Regions from separate parts of the Streptomyces dryopteridis genome, predicted to be linked through region 4. Evidence: riboswitches for the same ligand, from Rfam matches in the RefSeq annotation. Region 4 holds a riboswitch; each other region holds the start of a gene.
The links. A riboswitch is a leader RNA that binds a small molecule or an ion and turns the genes downstream of it on or off. The one in region 4 is predicted to bind cobalamin.
Positions count from the first base shown of each region.

Region 1: it holds a riboswitch for cobalamin, as region 4 does, so the genes downstream of both, ACN20G_RS06975 (ribonucleoside-diphosphate reductase subunit alpha) here and ACN20G_RS29300 (CoA-acylating methylmalonate-semialdehyde dehydrogenase) in region 4, are expected to answer to the same signal.
Region 2: it holds a riboswitch for cobalamin, as region 4 does, so the genes downstream of both, ACN20G_RS00505 (ABC transporter substrate-binding protein) here and ACN20G_RS29300 (CoA-acylating methylmalonate-semialdehyde dehydrogenase) in region 4, are expected to answer to the same signal.
Region 3: it holds a riboswitch for cobalamin, as region 4 does, so the genes downstream of both, ACN20G_RS05975 (energy-coupling factor ABC transporter permease) here and ACN20G_RS29300 (CoA-acylating methylmalonate-semialdehyde dehydrogenase) in region 4, are expected to answer to the same signal.

Region 1 covers NZ_CP187113.1:1,722,259-1,726,461, reverse strand. The annotation lists gene ACN20G_RS06975 (ribonucleoside-diphosphate reductase subunit alpha) at 1-2,190, opposite strand, end outside; cobalamin riboswitch at 2,357-2,510, opposite strand; gene ACN20G_RS06970 (GNAT family N-acetyltransferase) at 2,811-3,317, opposite strand; gene ACN20G_RS06965 (YbdD/YjiX family protein) at 3,402-3,596, opposite strand; gene ACN20G_RS06960 (carbon starvation CstA family protein) at 3,593-4,203, opposite strand, start outside.
Region 2 covers NZ_CP187113.1:114,744-118,946, forward strand. The annotation lists gene ACN20G_RS00500 (FecCD family ABC transporter permease) at 1-664, opposite strand, end outside; gene ACN20G_RS00505 (ABC transporter substrate-binding protein) at 661-1,641, opposite strand; cobalamin riboswitch at 1,682-1,812, opposite strand; gene ACN20G_RS00510 (ATP-binding protein) at 1,857-3,935, opposite strand; gene ACN20G_RS00515 (hypothetical protein) at 4,189-4,203, opposite strand, start outside.
Region 3 covers NZ_CP187113.1:1,489,939-1,494,141, reverse strand. The annotation lists gene cbiQ (cobalt ECF transporter T component CbiQ) at 1-483, opposite strand, end outside; gene ACN20G_RS05980 (energy-coupling factor ABC transporter substrate-binding protein) at 487-855, opposite strand; gene ACN20G_RS05975 (energy-coupling factor ABC transporter permease) at 852-1,568, opposite strand; cobalamin riboswitch at 1,599-1,794, opposite strand; gene ACN20G_RS05970 (AMIN-like domain-containing (lipo)protein) at 1,901-2,446, opposite strand; gene ACN20G_RS05965 (hypothetical protein) at 2,778-3,086, opposite strand; gene ACN20G_RS05960 (L-serine ammonia-lyase) at 3,629-4,203, opposite strand, start outside.
Region 4 covers NZ_CP187114.1:642,670-646,872, forward strand. The annotation lists gene ACN20G_RS29290 (universal stress protein) at 1-292, shown strand, start outside; gene ACN20G_RS29295 (hypothetical protein) at 370-1,236, shown strand; cobalamin riboswitch at 1,311-1,481, shown strand; gene ACN20G_RS29300 (CoA-acylating methylmalonate-semialdehyde dehydrogenase) at 1,667-3,166, shown strand; gene ACN20G_RS29305 (acyl-CoA dehydrogenase family protein) at 3,163-4,203, shown strand, end outside.

The DNA.
Region 1 (4,203 bases), on a different replicon from region 4:
GATGGTGGGCGTCTCCAGGAACAGGTTCAGCGACTGGCTCTGGTCCAGGTACGGGGTGCGGGCGGCGGCCATGTCGATCAGGCCGCGCTGCGGGATCTCCCACGCCGTGCGGTACAGCTCGCGCACCTCGGCCGGGATCCAGCCGAAGCCCTGCACGGAGCCCGATGCCTCGCGCAGCGCCTCGCGGGTCTGCGCGTCCCACACGCCCAGCCGCTTCAGCTCCTCCACCAGGTAGGTGTTGACCTGGAGGAACTCCCCGCTGAGGGTCTCGCGCTTGAACAGGTTCGACACCTGCGGCTCGATGCACTCGTAGACGCCCGCGATGGACGCGATGGTGGCGGTCGGGGCGATGGCCAGCAGCAGCGAGTTGCGCAGGCCCGTGCTCGCCATCCGGGTCCGCAGCGCCTCCCAGCGCTCCGGCCAGTGGTGCGTCACTCCGTAGTGGTCCGGGTGCAGCACGCCGCGCGCCGTGCGGGTCTCCTCCCACGCCGGCAGCGGCCCGTGCCGCTCGGCGAGGTCGGTGGACGCCTCGTACGCGGCCAGCATGATCCGCTCGGCGATCCGCGTGGACAGCTCCTGCGCGGCCGGCGAGTCGAAGGGCAGCCGCAGCTTGAAGAACACGTCCTGCAGACCCATCGCGCCCAGGCCCACCGGACGCCACTTGGCGTTGGAACGGCCGGCCTGCTCGGTCGGGTAGAAGTTGATGTCCACGACCCGGTCGAGGAAGGTCACGGCGGTGCGCACGGTGGCGTCCAGCCGCTCCCAGTCCAGCTCGCCGGTGCGCTCGTCCACGAAGGTGCCGAGGTTGACGGAGCCGAGGTTGCACACGGCCGTCTCGCCGTCGTTCGTGACCTCGATGATCTCGGTGCACAGGTTCGAGGAGTGCACGACGCGGCCCGGCAGCGCGGTCTGGTTGGCGGTGCGGTTGGAGGCGTCCTTGAACGTCATCCAGCCGTTGCCGGTCTGCGCCAGGGTCCGCATCATGCGGCCGTACAGCTCGCGCGCCGGCATCGTCTTGCGGGCCAGGCCGGCGGACTCGGCGCGGCGGTAGGCGGCGTCGAACTCCTCGCCGTACAGGTCGACCAGCTCGGGCACGTCGGCGGGGGAGAACAGCGACCAGGCGGCGTCGGCGTTCACGCGGCGCATGAACTCGTCCGGCACCCAGTGGGCCAGGTTCAGGTTGTGGGTGCGGCGCGCGTCCTCGCCGGTGTTGTCGCGCAGCTCCAGGAACTCCTCGAGGTCCGCGTGCCAGGTCTCCAGGTACACGGCGGCGGCGCCCTTGCGCCGGCCGCCCTGGTTGACGGCCGCGACGGAGGCGTCGAGGGTCTTCAGGAACGGGACGATGCCGTTGGAGTGCCCGTTGGTGCCGCGGATCAGGGAGCCGCGGGCCCGGATCCGGGAGTAGGACAGGCCGATGCCGCCGGCGTGCTTCGACAGCCGCGCCACCTGGTGGTAGCGGTCGTAGATCGAGTCCAGCTCGTCGGCGGGGGAGTCCAGCAGGTAGCAGGAGGACATCTGCGGGTGGCGGGTGCCCGAGTTGAACAGGGTCGGGGAGGAGGGCAGGTACTCCAGCCGGCTCATCAGCCGGTACAGCGAGGCCACCTCGTCCACGGCCGGCAGGGACTCGTCCTCGGCCAGGCCGCAGGCCACGCGCAGCATGAAGTGCTGCGGGGTCTCGATCACCTGCCGGGTGATGGGGTGGCGCAGCAGGTAGCGGCTGTGCAGGGTGCGCAGGCCGAAGAAGCCGAAGCGGTCGTCGGCGCCCTCGGCGAGGGCCGCGTCCACCAGGGCGTCCAGTCGCGCCGCGTGGGCGGTGACGAAGGCGGCGGTGCGGTCGGCGATCAGGCCCTCGGCGTGGCCCACGGCCACCGAGGCGGAGAAGGAGACGGCGCCCTGACCGGCGGCCTCGTCGGCCACGGCGAGGGTCAGCAGGCGGGCCGCGAGCCGCGAGTAGGCCGGGTCCTCGGAGATCAGGCCGGCCGCGGCCTCGCAGGCCAGCCCGCGCAGCTCGGCCGCGTCACTGGCGCCGCTGCGGCCGCGCAGGGCGGCGGCGGCCACCCGGCCGGGGTCGGTGTCGGGCAGGTCGGCGGTCAGCTCGGTGAGGGTGCGCAGCAGCGCGGCCCCGAGGCTCTCGGCGGTTGCCTCGGGCGGGGTGGACGCGGCGCGCGGTGCGGCAGGCGCGATGGTCACGTGGGGGCTCTCCCTCGCTCGGCTCCGGCCACTCGGGGCGGGGGCGACGGGGGGCGCACGCGAACGGGCGCACCGAGACCGCCCTGGGCAGGTTCGGGCGGGGTGCTCCGCGTGACGTCCACCGGCCCAACCGCGAGGCCCGGACGAATCGGCGCCCGGACCGGTCGGTCTGGGCGCACTGTCGGCAGGTCCTCGGACTCGCGCACCCCCGTGCGGCGCCCTCGCGGAGGAGGGACGGGCGAAAAGGGGTGTGTCACACCGTTGCGGGACAGTTCCGGATTCACACCGGATTCCCCTGCGGCGACAGCGAGCACGAGCATACATGTAGGGGGCGCGGGATGCGGACACCACCACATGTTGTGGACGGCCGGCGCCCGATGCGGGCGGTGCGCCCTGGTGACGGGGGTTTCGGGGGCTCCCGTGCGGGCTCGCGCGGCGTGTCGCGGAAGCGAACTCCGGGTCCTCGGAGAGGGGCGCATCGGCGCCCGCGCGGGGCCCGGGGGCGGCCGGCGGGCGCGTCGCGGGCGCGAACGCGCGGGGCCGCGGGGGCCGGCCGGCGCGCGGTGCGGCGCGCTCCGGGCCGGCGGTCGTGTTCACACGACCGTCACGCGGCGGGCGGGTCAGAAGGCGAGGCGGTAGGTGTGCAGCGGGTCCATCTCGGCGAACGGGGTCCAGTCGCGCTCCGGGGTGCGGATGAATCCGAGCCGGCGGTAGATCCGGTGGGCGCCGACCATGTCCCGCGTGGTGGACAGCACCAGGGCGCGCACGCCGGGCAGGGTCCGGGCCCGCTCCTCGCAGGCCCGCACGAGGGCCTCGCCGACGCCCCGGCCGCGGGCCTCGGGGGCCACGGCGAGCATCCGGAACTCGGCCTCGTCGGGGCCCGCGATGTCGCACATGGAGCTGCCGGGTTCGGCGAAGGTGACCTGGCCCAGCAGCAGGCCCTCGGCCTCGGCGGTGAGAATGACGACGCCGGGGTCGGCGGCCCGGCCGGCCACGTCGCGCAGCCGGTCCAGGTAGGGGTCCTCGGCGCCGAAGGCCACGAGGTCGTCGTCCAGGTAGACGCGCGCGGTGAGGTCACCGAGGGCCGCGTACTCCTCGGGGCGCGCGGTTCTGATCGTGAAATCCATCCGCCAAGTGTCGCACCGGCGCCGAAACCGGCACGAGCCGCCCACCGGCCCCGGTCGGGGTGGTGGGCGGCTCGCGCGGGGTGCTCAGCAGCAGCGGAAGCCCTCGCGCGGGTCGGCCTCGCGGGCGTCGGTGCGGGCCCGTTCGAAGGCGCGGCGGGTCAGTGGCTCGGCCGTCGGGTCGTGGCCCAGGGTGTGCGCCACGTACCGGTCGTAGGCGGCCTCGCCGGAGAACTCCCGGACGTAGAACCGGACCCGCTCCCACACCTGCCGGCCCGTCATGACGCGGCCGGCTCCTTGGCCTTGCCCGCGGCGGCCTCGGCGGCGGCGATCTCCGCCTTCTCCTCGGCGGTGGCGAACATGCCGGCCGGGGCGACGATCCTCGACTCGGTCCACGGGACCTCGGAGCTGGTCGTGGTCTCGGGCCGGCGGATCGCCTTCAGGCAGGTGCGGGCGGCGTCGGCGAGGACCACCAGGATGAGGACGGCGAACAGGACGGACAGGACGCCGTCGACGGTGGCGTTGGTGACGATGGTGTGCATCTCGTCGGCGTTCTTCGCGGGCGGCAGCACCTTGCCCGCGTCGATGCCGTCCTGGTACTTGTCGCGCTGGGCGAAGAAGCCGACCTTCACGTCCTCGGAGAAGACCTTCTGCCAGCTCGCGGTCAGGGTGACGGCCACGTCCCACAGCAGGGGCACGCCCGTGACCCAGGCCCACTTCAGCCGGCCGGACTTGACGAGCAGGGTGGTGCAGACGGCGAGGGCGACGGCGGCGAGCAGCTGGTTGGCGATGCCGAACAGCGGGAAGAGCTGGTTGATGCCGCCGAGCGGGTCGCTGACGCCGACCCACAGGAAGTAGCCCCAGCCGCCGACCACGATGGCGCTGGCGA
Region 2 (4,203 bases), on a different replicon from region 4:
GGCGGGCCAGGGCGATGAGGAGGGCGCCGCCGAGGAGCAGGGCCGCGAGGGGCACCGGGAGGGCGTCCCAGCGGGCGCCGCCGAGGCCGCCCAGGGTCCAGAAGAGGACGGCGCGGACCTCGTCGGCGGAGGCGCCGAGGACGAGGACGAGGCTGGTGAGGGCGGACAGGACGTACTGCACAGCGACGCCGGCGAGGACGAGTCGGCCGCCCGTGACGCCGCCCTCGCGGCGGGCGAGGACGTGCACGAGGAGGAGGGCGGCGAAGGCGCCGAGGAAGGCGGCGGCGGGCAGGCCGAGGCCGCCGAGGAGGCCGGCGGAGCCGCCGAGGACGATGACGGCGACCGCGCCGGCGGAGGCCCCGGAGGAGGCGCCGAGGAGGAAGGGGTCGGCCAGCGGGTTGCGGACCAGGGCCTGGAGGACGGCGCCGGTGAGGGCGAGGCCGGCGCCGACGAGGGCGCCGAGCAGGATCCGGGGCAGCCGGACGTCCCACACGATCGCGGTGAGCGGGCCGGGGGGCTCGGTGCCGAGGAGGACGGACAGGACCCGGCCGGGGGGTATGGGCACGGAGCCGAGGGCGATGCCGGCGAGGACCGCGCCGGCCAGGGCCGCCGTCAGGGCCGCCGTCAGGGTGAGGACGGCGGCCCCGGTCCTGATCCGGCTCACGGGTGCAGCTGACCGGCGAGGGACTCGACGGCGTCGGCCACGCGCACGCCGAGCACCACCGAGGACAGCGGGAGGACCACGAACCGCTTGTCGCGGACGGCGGGCACCGAGGCCAGCGCCGGATCCTCCAGCAGGCGCTTCTTCTTCGCCTCGACGTCGGTCTTGCCGTAGTCGTAGATCAGGATGACCTGGGGCGCGCGGTCGATGACCTGTTCCCAGGAGACGTCGCCGAAGGTGTCGTCGAGGTCGGCGAAGACGTTGGTGCCGCCGGCCAGGGTGATGACCTCGTTGCCGATGCCCTTGCCGCCCGAGGTGAAGGCGGAGCCCTCGCCGGAGTCGAAGGCGAACACGGTGGGTCGGGGCGAGCCGGCGACGCGGGCGACGGCCGCGTCGATCCGGCGGGTCTCCTCGGCGATCAGCCGCTCGCCGCGCTCGGGCACCCCGAAGGTGCGGGCGACCTCGGTGATCTCGGTGCGCAGCTGCGGCACGCCGACCGGACCCTTGCCGCAGTACTCGGTGTTCAGGCGGGTGTTGACGTGGGCGGCGGAGAGATCCGCGCGGGAGCGCCCGGCGGCCTTGTCGAAGGCGCTGCCGTAGCCCCCGTAGACGAAGTCGGGTTCGGCGGCGAGGAGGGTCTCCTTGTCGGGGTACTCGGGGGCGAGCACGGGGATCTTCTCGTAGTCGGCGCGGTACTTCGGGCCGATCGCGTCGTCGAGGTAGGCGGTGCCGACCAGGCGGTCCTTCAGGCCGAGGGCGAGGAGGATCTCGGTGGCGTGCTGGTTCATGGTCACGGCGCGTCGGGGCGGGGCCGTGAAGGTGGTCCGCACCCCGCAGTTGTCGACGGTGTACGGGAACCCGGCCGCAGTGGCGGTGGCCGCGCGGGGCTCGGCCGGGCCCCCCGGGGCGCCGGCGCAACCGGCGAGCGACAGGGCGATGACGACGGACAGCAGCCCGGGCAGGGCGGGACGGCGGGGCATGGGTGTTGCCTCTCCCGGGGATCCTCGTCCCCTGGTCGACGTGAGAGGCGGTGCGTCAGTGTCTGACTCCCGGCGGGCCGCTGGCCTTGCCGGTCACAGTGGCGGGACCGCACCGGATTCGCACCGGGTTTCCTGATCCTGCACCGCCGAGGGTGAACCCCGTCAGTCTGCCAGACGGCTCCGGGCGGCCCGAACCCGCGTGCGACCCTCGTCCCTCATCCGCCGCCGGCGATGCCCGCGCCCAGGCGCAGGGCCCGGCCGTGCCGGACGCCCTCCTGGAACGCGGCCTCGTACGCCTCGTCGCCCAGCGCGCCGCGCGCGGTCTCCTCGAAGCGGTCGCGGACCCCCTTGAGCTCGGGGGTGCCGCGCTGGGGGTGCCCGACGGCCTGCCAGTAGGCGTGGCCGGCGCCGTAGGCGCGGGCGCCGCCCTCCCCGTCGCCGGCGGCGGCGCGGGCGGCGGCCAGCAGGTCCAGGCCGAGGGCGGTGCCGAAGCTGTCGCCGAGTTCGCGCTTGCTGTCGAGCATGGAGCGGGCGTGGCCGGCGGCTTCCTCGGGGAGGTCCTCGAAGAGGGAGATGAGGGCGAGTTGGTAGTCGGCGTAGGCCCGGGTCCAGTGCTCGTCGCGGGCCACGCAGCCCTCGCGCAGGGCGGTCGCCTCGCGTCTGGCCTCGGGCAGGAGACCCATGCCGGTGAGGGCGAAGACCCGCACGAGGTGGCAGCGGACCCGGGCGCCGGAGTCGAAGAAGTGCCCGGGGGCGGCCTCCAGGGCGTTGTCGGCGACGATCCGGGCGGCCAGCGGGCGGCCGGCGAGGAGGTGGCTGAGGCCGAGCAGGTAGGCGGTGTCGAGGACGGGGGCCCGGTCGAGGCCGAAGTCGTCCCGCAGGGCGAGGGCCTCGCAGCCGAGGGCGACCTCGTGGGCGAGTTCCTGTTCGCCCTGGAGCAGCAGGGTGACCCCGAGGGCCCACAGGGCGCGCAGTCGGCCCTCGCCGGCGGGTTCGTCGTCGGGGGCGAGGTCGAGGGCGCGTTCGAGGTAGGCGCGGGCGGCGTGCAGGTGTCCGGAGCAGGCCCAGAAGAAGCCGACGCGACCGGCGAGTTCGACGGCGCGGACGGGTTCGCTCTCCAGGTAGAAGTCGAGGGCGGCGCACACGTCGCCGTGGGCGCCGGCGATCCGCCGGTAGGCGGTGCGTTGGGCGGGGCCGAGCCATTCGCGGTCGGCGGCGCGGACCATGCCGTAGAAGTAGGCGGCGTGGCGGGCCCGCAGGTGGGGGCCCTCGCCGAGTTCGCCGAGCCACATCGCCCCGTACTCGCGGATGGTGTCGAGCATCCGGTGGGTGCCGCCGTCGCTCTCGGCGGCGCCGGTGCGGCGCACCACGGACTTCGCGACGAGGGAGTCGAGGAGCCCGGCCACCTCCAGGGGGTTGAGGGGGGCGGCGGAGCAGATGGCGCGGGCGGCGGCGAGGTCGAAGGGGCCGCCGAAGACCGACAGCCGCAGCCACAGCAGGCGTTCCCGGGGGGTGCACCATTCGTGGCTCCAGCCGATCGCGGTGCGCAGGGCGCGGTGGCGGGCCGGGTGGTGGGGGCCGACGGGGCGGTCGGCGGCGAGGGGGCCGATCTCGCCGGCGAGGCGGGCGGCGAGTTGTTCCAGGGTGAGTTCGGAGAGCTGGGCGGCGGCGAGTTCGAGGGCGAGGGGGACGCCTTCGAGGCGGGCGCAGACGAGGCGGGCGGCGTCCTCCTGGCGCCGACCCCAGGGGCGGGCCTGGGACGGGGAGACGCGCGCGACGTGGTCGGCGAAGAGGGTGAGGGCCTCGGGGCGGGTCTCCTCCTGCGGGAGCGGGCCCACGTCCACGACGTATTCGAGCGGGGAGTCCAGGGGCTGCCGGCTGGTGAGGAGCACGGAGAGGCCGGGGGCGGCGTCGAGGAGGTCGGCGACCAGGTCGCGGACCTCGGCGATCAGGTGCTCGCAGCAGTCGAGGACCAGGAGCAGTCGGCGGTCGACGAGCCAGTCCCGGACGGCGTCGGCGAGACTGCGCACGGTGTGGTCGGCGAGGTCGAGGGCGTCGGAGACGGTGGCGACGAGGAGTTGGGCGTCGGGGAGCGGGGACAGGTCGGCCCAGTGGATCCCGTCGGGGAAGGCGGCCGGCGGGGTCGCGAGGGCCTGCCGGGCGAGTCGGGATTTGCCGACGCCGCCGGGGCCCGTCAGAGTGACCAGTCGGCCCGCGGCCAAGGCCGCGTGGAGCGCGGCGAGTTCGCTGCGGCGTCCCACGAAGGACGCGGTGTCTTCCGGGTGTCCCTGCACGCGCCCAGTCTGACGTACCGGCGGGCTCATCCGATCCCCTTTGGGCGGGACCGGATCGTACGCCGGCCGGAAATGGTCGCTCGCGGGCGGCCGGCGCGCCGTCGGTGGGCGGATGCGCGGCCGATGGGGGTGCGGGACGGCCGGCGGCCGGCGGGCCGCCGGATCCTCGTCCGGTGAGGCGCCCGGGCTCGGTCGGGACGCCGTGCGGGCCCTGAACGGGGCGGCCCGCGGGGGTGGTTCCGGTGGGAACGGGTCAGCGGGCGCGCGG
Region 3 (4,203 bases), on a different replicon from region 4:
CCGGGCCACCGCGTCCCACAGCAGGAACCCGATCCGGTACATCACCAGGGCCACGTCCACCACCGGCGCCGGCACCCCGGCCCGCACCAGCCGCGGCAGCACGTCCGAGACCGGCGTGGTGAACGCGAACAGCAGCAGCCCCAGCGAGGCCACCGAGGTCCGGGCCAGCAACTCCGCCGCCTGCCGCGGCCCGTCCGGGGCCCAGGACAGCGGCCCGGCCGGCCCGCCCACGCTCACCAACAGCGGCAGCGCGCCCGTCACGCAGAAACCCCACGGCACCCGGAAGGCCCGCCACAGCAGCCGGCCCGGCACCCGCGCGGGCCCCAACAGCACCACCAGCGTCGCCAGCCCCACCAGCGGGGCCCCGGGCCACGGCGGCAGCGACACCGCCGACACCGTGAGCCCCACGCCCAACAGGGCCTTCTCCAACGGGTGCCGGCGGCGCCACCGATTGGTGTGCGCCGCCGCGTCGATCGGCAGCACCGGCTACGTCTCCGAACCCGTCACCGGCCGTTCGGCGCCGCCCGCCCCGACCTCCCGGGCCTCGGCCGCCGCTGCCGCCAGACCCTGGCGCCGGCCGCGCCGCACCCCGAAGTAATAGGCCAGCACCCCCGCGCCGGCCGCCGCCTGGAGCGCGAACAGCGCCGATTCGATCTCACCCGAGGGCGGCTCGTACAACGGGCTGAACCACGGCTCGTACTCCGGGCTCAGCTCCGTGATCGCCGCCTCCGCCTGGGCGTCGGCCCCGGCGAACGGCTCCTCCTTGCCCTCGCCCAGCCCCAGGGCCACCGGCAGCACCGCCAGCGCGGCCACCACCAGCAGCAGCAGCCCGTTGATCCTCGTGTCGCGCTTCACCGGGCGCTCGCCTCCGTCGTGACGGCGGTCGCGGCCGCGTCGGACCTTCCGGTGAGCCGGGCCACGCCCAGCCGCACCAGCTCGGACTTGCTGGAGCGCATCAGCAGGCGCATCACCAGCACCGTCAGCAGCCCCTCGCTGATCGCCAGCGGGATCTGGGTGACGGCGAAGATCCCGCCGAACTTGGCCAGCGAGCCGAGGAAGCCGCCGCTGGGGTCGGGGAAGGCCAGCGCGAGCTGCACGCTGGTCACGCAGTACGTGACCAGGTCGGCGAGGAAGGCGCCGACGAAGACCGAGCCCATCAGCGGCACGTTCCAGCCGCGCAGCAGGCGGTAGGCCCCGTACCCGGCCCAGGGCCCGGCGATGGCCATGGAGAACACGTTGGCGCCCAGGGTGGTCAGCCCGCCGTGCGCGAGGGCCAGGGCCTGGAACAGCAGGGTGATCGTGCCGAGCACCGCCATGATCGGCGGCCGGAACAGGATCGCGCCGAGCCCGGTGCCCGTCGGGTGGGAACAACTGCCCGTGACGGAGGGGATCTTCAGCGCGGACAGGACGAAGGTGAAGGCCCCGGAGGCCCCGAGCAGCAGGGTGCTCTCCGGATTGGCCCGGACCTCCCGGGTCAGGGCCCGGACGCCGTGGACGACGAACGGGGCGGACGCGGCGCCCCAGGCGACCGCGTGCAAGGGGGGCAGGAACCCCTCGGCTATGTGCATGATTCGGTGAGACCTCTCCAGCACCTCGTGGATGGACGACGCGCCTCGGCCGGTCTCCTGGCTCACGGGTGCTGATGCCCTGGCTCCGCCTTCCCGGGCAGCGCACGGTCTCCCGCGGCCGCCCAGTGGCCTCCCGCAGGAATGGAGCCGGACTTCCCGTTCACAGTGGCGAGGGCCGCACCGGTTCTCCACCGGTTTCCCGTACACCAAGGCCCGATGACACTAGTGGGCGTTCGGGCAGGTCACAACCCGACCCCGGCCGGGACCGGAGGTCGGGGCGGGGCCGGGTCGGGGGCGGGGCGGCTGTCGCGGGTGCGAACGGGGGGCCGGGGTCAGCAGGTCTTGGCGTGCGGGAAGTCCACGACGATCCGCTTGGGGTTGTCCAGGGTGAAGGTGCTCCAGGTGGGCTTGGTCGCGAAGGCGGTGCCGAAGGTGACGTAGCCCTCGAAGTCCCCGGTGTAGGCCAGGCCCTTGAGCTTGTTGTACGGCAGCGTGGTCAGGCGCGGGCCCTGGTAGGCGTTCTGGCCCTCGTCGGTGTGGCCCTGGGCCGGGTTCAGCCGGATCTCCAGGAAGAACTTGCCCGGCAGGTTCACCGGCTCGCCGGAGCCGTCGTGGTAGAGCTTGTCGACCGGGCGTATGGAGACCCCGGGCACGCTCGTGCCCTGCACGTCGATCACGAGCCGGTCGTAGGTGCAGTGGGAGCCGGTGCGCGCGTTGACCACCAGGGGCGAGAAGCTCGCGGCGGCCTTGGCGGCGGGCTTGACCGTGCCGGTCTCGCGATCGGAGGCGCCGGCGGGGGCGGCGAGGGCCACCGAGGCGGTGAGCAGGGCGCCGGTGACCGCGGCGATGGCGCGGCGTCGTCCGATGGTGCTGTACATGAGGCACTCCCCTGGGGACCGGGTCCTCACCGAGGGCCGGGCCCTTCCCGGCACGGACAGAGGACTCTGTCCACCATGACACCGATCCGCGCCGGCCGGTTCCCCGGGCCGCGACGCGCGAACGCGCCCTCCGAGCACGAGTGCGGAGGACGCGATGCGGGGGTGGGCCGGGGCCGCGGCCGGGAGGGGAGGTCTCCGAAGGGGTGGAGCGTGCTGTGTCCGTCTCCCGTGGACGCGGCGGGCCCGATCGGGCGGCGGCGCCGGCCGGGGGGCGGACCCCCGGCCGACGGCCGACCGAGAACGGCAGCCCGAGAGGGCTTCCGGGCAACGATTACGGGACGTTGACGGCCACGGAGTCGTTGTTGTTCGACTGGCCGATCGCGGTGAAGCCGGAGCCGTTGGCCTGGGCGGTGTTGTTCTGGTTGGAGGCGCCCCAACCGGTCGCACCCTGCTGCACGGTGCCGGAGTTGCCGAGGTTGTTGCCCCCGACTCCGCTGCCCACGAGGCTGGCGACCGTCGCGTTGGACGCGTTGGCCGCGCCGGCGCCGTTGTCGGCCTGCGCCACGCCCGCGAAGGCGGCGACGGCGAACGGGATCGAAGCGAGGGCCGACAGCACGCGGGTGGTGCGGATGCTTGCCATGTTCTTGTCCTCCAAGGACGAGAAAACCAAAGGTGGGGGTGACTGCGACGTCGCGTGTGACAACTGTGACGCATGTGGATCATCGCCAACCACCTCAGAGCGGCTTCTTCCCACTGAAGCGTGACCAACCGGTTTCAAACCCCAACCCGGGTGAAACGGCCTGAACTTGCCGTTACCGGAGGGTGGGTACGGACGTTGGACATTCTTCGCGACTCACGCGACCCGTGCCCACAAAGGGAAGTACCGTTACTTCCAGGGCTTCTTGGGGCCTTCCGCCAACCAGGGCACCCATGGCCGGAATCGGCCGGGCCACGGCGAGAATCCGCTCCCCGGATGGACGCGTCCCGCGTTGTCCCACCAGCCCCAACCGCCCCACCGCACACACGAGGCACCCGGTTCAACGACGCCGGCCCGCGATGCGCACGCCCGCGCCCCCGACGTCCCCCGCCCGGGCGGACCCGTCCCCCCACCCGTGACCTCCCCGCGAACGCGCGCACGCCCCGCCGGAGGGTCCGACGGGGCGTGCGCGGGAGGGGGCGTGCTCAGCACTCGATGACGTTGACCGCGAGGCCGCCGCGGGCGGTCTCCTTGTACTTGATCTTCATGTCGGCGCCGGTTTCCTTCATGGTCTTGATGACCTTGTCGAGGGAGACCTTGTGGCTGCCGTCGCCGCGCATGGCCATCTTCGCGGCCGTGACGGCCTTGACGGCGGCCATGCCGTTGCGTTCGATGCACGGGATCTGGACGAGGCCGCCGACCGGGTCGCAGGTCAGGCCCAGGTTGTGCTCCATGCCGATCTCGGCGGCGTTCTCGACCTGTTCCGGGGTGCCGCCGAGGACCTCGGCCAGGGCGCCGGCCGCCATCGAGCAGGCCGAGCCGACCTCGCCCTGGCAGCCGACCTCGGCGCCCGAGATGGAGGCGTTCTCCTTGAACAGCATGCCGATGGCGCCGGCGGCGAGGAGGAAGCGGACCACGCCGTCCTCGTCCGCGCCGGGCACGAAGTTCACGTAGTAGTGCAGGACGGCGGGCAGGACCCCGGCCGCGCCGTTGGTGGGGGCGGTCACGACCCGGCCGCCGGCCGCGTTCTCCTCGTTGACGGCCATCGCGTAGATGGTGG
Region 4 (4,203 bases):
GGTCCCGCAGCAGTGCCACGAGGCCTCGACGGCCCGGTTGCGGCATCTCCTGGACGAGGTCTTCGGTCCCGAACCCCTCGGCTCCGAACCCCTCGGACCCGCCGTCGTGGGCCTCGCGGTGCGGGCCACACCGGGGGCCGCCCTCGTGGCCTCGGCGAACGATCCCGAGGATCTGATCGTGCTCGGCGCCGGCCAACGAAACCCACTCCACCGCCTCCTGCGCCCCTCGGTGGCCCGCCACTGCCTGACCCACGCCGTCTGCCCCGTACTGAGCATCCCCCCGACCAGGTGAACACACGGCCGTCCCGACCCCCGCCCACATGGGTGCCCTGGGGTGCCGTCGGGTCGGCGCGGGGCCAGGCTCGCCTCATGACGCACGAGGAGGAGCCCACCCGAGGTCTGGCCGGGCGGGTGCAGGCACTCGCGAAGCGCAACGGCCCGGTGGTCACCCTGCTGTTCCTGGCGAACCTGATCACGGCCGTCAGCACCCTGGCCACCGCCTACGGCGTGCTGTGGCGGAACACGGCGGACTGGCGGCCCCCGGAGTACGCGAAGCTGAGGTCCTTGCGGGGCGGGCACACCCTGGAGCGGTTCACCAAGGCATTCGGTCCCGCCGCCTACCGCGAGCCGTTCGTCTCCGTGGTGCCGGGCCTCGACGAGGCGGAGCAGGCGAAGCTGACCCGGCACGTGTTCCGGCCGCGCGAGGAGTACCGGGTCGAGGTGATCACCGACCCCGGCGGCAGCACGGTGGTGTACAGCGTGACCTCGTGCGACGAGGGTTTCCGGCCCTCCTTCGAGGTGGACCGCAACGACGACCGCCGGCGGTTCACGGTCACCCTCGGCACGCCCCTCGCGGACGTCCGCCCCGAGGACCCGACCGTGCACCAGTGGATGACCTCGACGGGACTGCGTCAGAGCGCCGTGTCGCAGCACGCGGAGGCCGGGAGCCAGGACGGGCGGCGGTCCTACGCGTGGGCCGCCAACGACGTGTGCCCCTACCGGTCGGAGAAGCAGCGGCGGGCCTCCGAGACCTTCTGGGACGCGTGGGAGGACTGGCAGCGGGGGCGCCCGCGCGACGAGGACACCGGGGTCGTCGAGGGCAGCCGCCGGGATCCGGCCACCCTGACCCTGATGCGCGGGTCCCCGATCAACGTGTACGCCGAGACCGAACCCGGTCGGTCCGTCCAGGAGTACTACCCGGCCCTGATCGGCGTCGGCAAGGACACCGCGGACTGAACGCCCGCCCCGGGCAGGTGTGATGGGGCTCGGGGGCGGGGGGTCTGGACTTACTAGGACGTCCGACTATATGTTCGTGGCACAAGGTCCGCGGTGCAGGGAAGTCGGTGTGAATCCGGCACGGTCCCGCCACTGTGACCGGGGAGTGCGTCGCCGTCCACACGCCACTGACGGGATCCGTCGGGAAGGCGGGCGGCGCACGGGGATCCGGGAGTCAGGATACCGGCCGCGGAACGTTCCGTGTTGTCCACGAGGATGGAGCAGACACGCATGGCACCGGTCCGTACCCACGACCCTGGTGATCCGGCGGAGCGCGCGACCCCGTTCGCGCGCTCGTAGTCACGCGGCCCCACCGGCCCGCGCCGCACCCGGCGCGGTCCGTCGGCGCGCCGTGCCATCCCCGGATCCGACCTGACGAGAGCAGGCACCCATGGTCCGAGAACTCACCCATTTCATCGGCGGGAAGCACACCCCCGGCACCTCCGGGCTCTTCGCCGACGTGCACGATCCGAACACCGGCGCCGTCCAGGCACGGGTCCCCCTGGCCGGCCGCGCCGACACCGAGGCGGCGATCGCCGACGCGGCGCGGGAGCAGGCCGACTGGGGGCAGTGGAACCCCCAGCGTCGCGCCCGCGTGCTGCTGCGCTTCCTCCAACTCGTCGAAGGGGAGCGGGAGTCGCTGGCGCGACTGCTCTCCTCCGAGCACGGCAAGACGGTCGCCGACGCCCACGGTGACCTGCAACGCGGCCTGGAGGTCGTGGAGTTCGCCGCCGGCATCCCGCACCTGCTCAAGGGCGAGTTCACCGACAACGCGGGCACCGGCATCGACGTGCACTCGCTGCGCGCCCCGCTGGGCGTGGTCGCCGGCGTCACCCCGTTCAACTTCCCCGCCATGATCCCCCTGTGGCAGCTCGCACCCGCGCTGGCCTGCGGCAACGCCTTCGTGCTCAAGCCCTCCGAACGGGATCCGTCGGTGCCGCTGCGGCTCGCGGAGCTGTTCCTGGAGGCCGGGCTGCCGCCGGGGGTCCTCAACGTCGTCAACGGCGGCAAGGAGGCCGTCGACACCCTCGTGGAGGATCCGCGGGTGCGGGCCCTGGGCTTCGTCGGCTCCACCCCGGTGGCCGCGCGCCTGTACGCCGAGGCGGCGGCGCGGGGCAAGCGCGCGCAGTGTTTCGGCGGCGCCAAGAACCACATGGTCGTGATGCCCGACGCCGATCTCGACCAGGCCGCCGACGCGCTGATCGGCGCGGGTTACGGATCGGCCGGTGAACGCTGCATGGCGATCTCGGTGGCCGTGCCGGTGGGCGAGGAGACCGCGGACCGGCTGGTCGCCGCGTTGAAGGAACGCGTCGGCCGGCTGCGGATCGGCCGCTCCGACGATCCCGAAGCGGACTTCGGGCCGCTGGTGAGTCGGGACGCCCTCGACCGGGTGCGGCGTTATGTGGACATCGGCGCGAACGAGGGGGCCGAACTCGTCGTGGACGGGCGCGGGTTCACCCTGCCGGGGCACGAGAACGGGTTCTTCGCCGGCGCCACCCTCTTCGACCGGGTCACCCCCGCGATGCGCATCTACCGCGAGGAGATCTTCGGGCCGGTGCTGTGCGTGGCGCGGGCCGCCGACTTCGAGGAGGCGGTGCGGCTGCCGAGCGAGCACCCCTTCGGCAACGGGGTCGCGATCTTCACCCGGGACGGGGACACCGCCCGCGAGTTCACCCGTCGCGTCGAGACCGGCATGGTCGGCGTCAACGTGCCGATCCCGGTGCCCGTCGCCTACCACACCTTCGGCGGCTGGAAGAGGTCCGGTTTCGGCGACCTGAACCAGCACGGCCCGGACTCGATCCGCTTCCTCACCCGCACCAAGACCGTCACCTCGCGCTGGCCCTCCGGGGTCAAGGAGGGCGCGAACTTCACGATCCCGACGATGGGATGAGCGCCGTGACCACCATGACGCAGGACCAGCTCGCGCTCGCCGAGGTGACCCTCGACTTCGCTCAGGAACAACTCGCCCCGCACGCCGTGGCCTGGGACCGCGACAAGCACTTCCCCGTCGACGTGATCCGCCGCGCCGCCGACCTCGGCCTCGCCGGGGTGTACGTCCGCGAGGAGCACGGCGGCTCCGGCCTGTCCCGCGCCGACGGCGTGCTCGTCTTCGAGACCCTCGCCACGGGCTGCCCCTCCATCGCCGGCTACCTCTCCATCCACAACATGGTCGCCTGGATGGTCGACCACTACGGCGACGAAGCCCAACGCGCCCGCCTGCTGCCCGCGCTCTGCTCCGGCGAGACCCTCGGCAGCTACTGCCTCACCGAACCCGGCGCGGGTTCGGACGCCGCCGCGCTGCGCACCCGCGCGGAGCGGCACGGGGACCACTACGTGCTCACCGGCGTCAAACAGTTCGTCTCGGGCGCCGGCGCGGCCGGCCTGTACCTGGTGATGGCCCGGACCGGGGAGCCGGGGCCGGGCGGGATCTCCGCGTTCCTCGTCGAACGCGGGGACCCGGGGCTCTCCTTCGGGCCGAACGAGGTGAAGATGGGGTGGAACGCCCAGCCGACCCGACAGGTGGTCCTCGACGGCGTGCGGGTGCCCGTCGAGCGCCGGTTGGGCGCGGAGGGCGAGGGCTTCCGGATCGCGATGAACGGGCTCAACGGCGGCCGGCTCGGCATCGCCGCGTGCTCCCTGGGCGGGGCTCGGGACGCGTTGAACCGCGCGCTGACCCACCTCGCCGATCGCGAGGCGTTCGGCGGCCGGCTGCTGGACGAGCCCGCGCTGCGGTTCCGGCTCGCCGACATGGCCACCGAGCTGACGGCGGCCCGCGCCCTGGTCCGGGAGGCCGCCGAGGCCCTGGACGCGGGCGACCGGGGCGCGCCGGGGCTGTGCGCGATGGCCAAGCGCTTCGCGACGGACACGGGTTTCGCGGTGGCCGACGCGGCCCTGCAACTGCACGGGGGCTACGGCTACCTGGGCGAG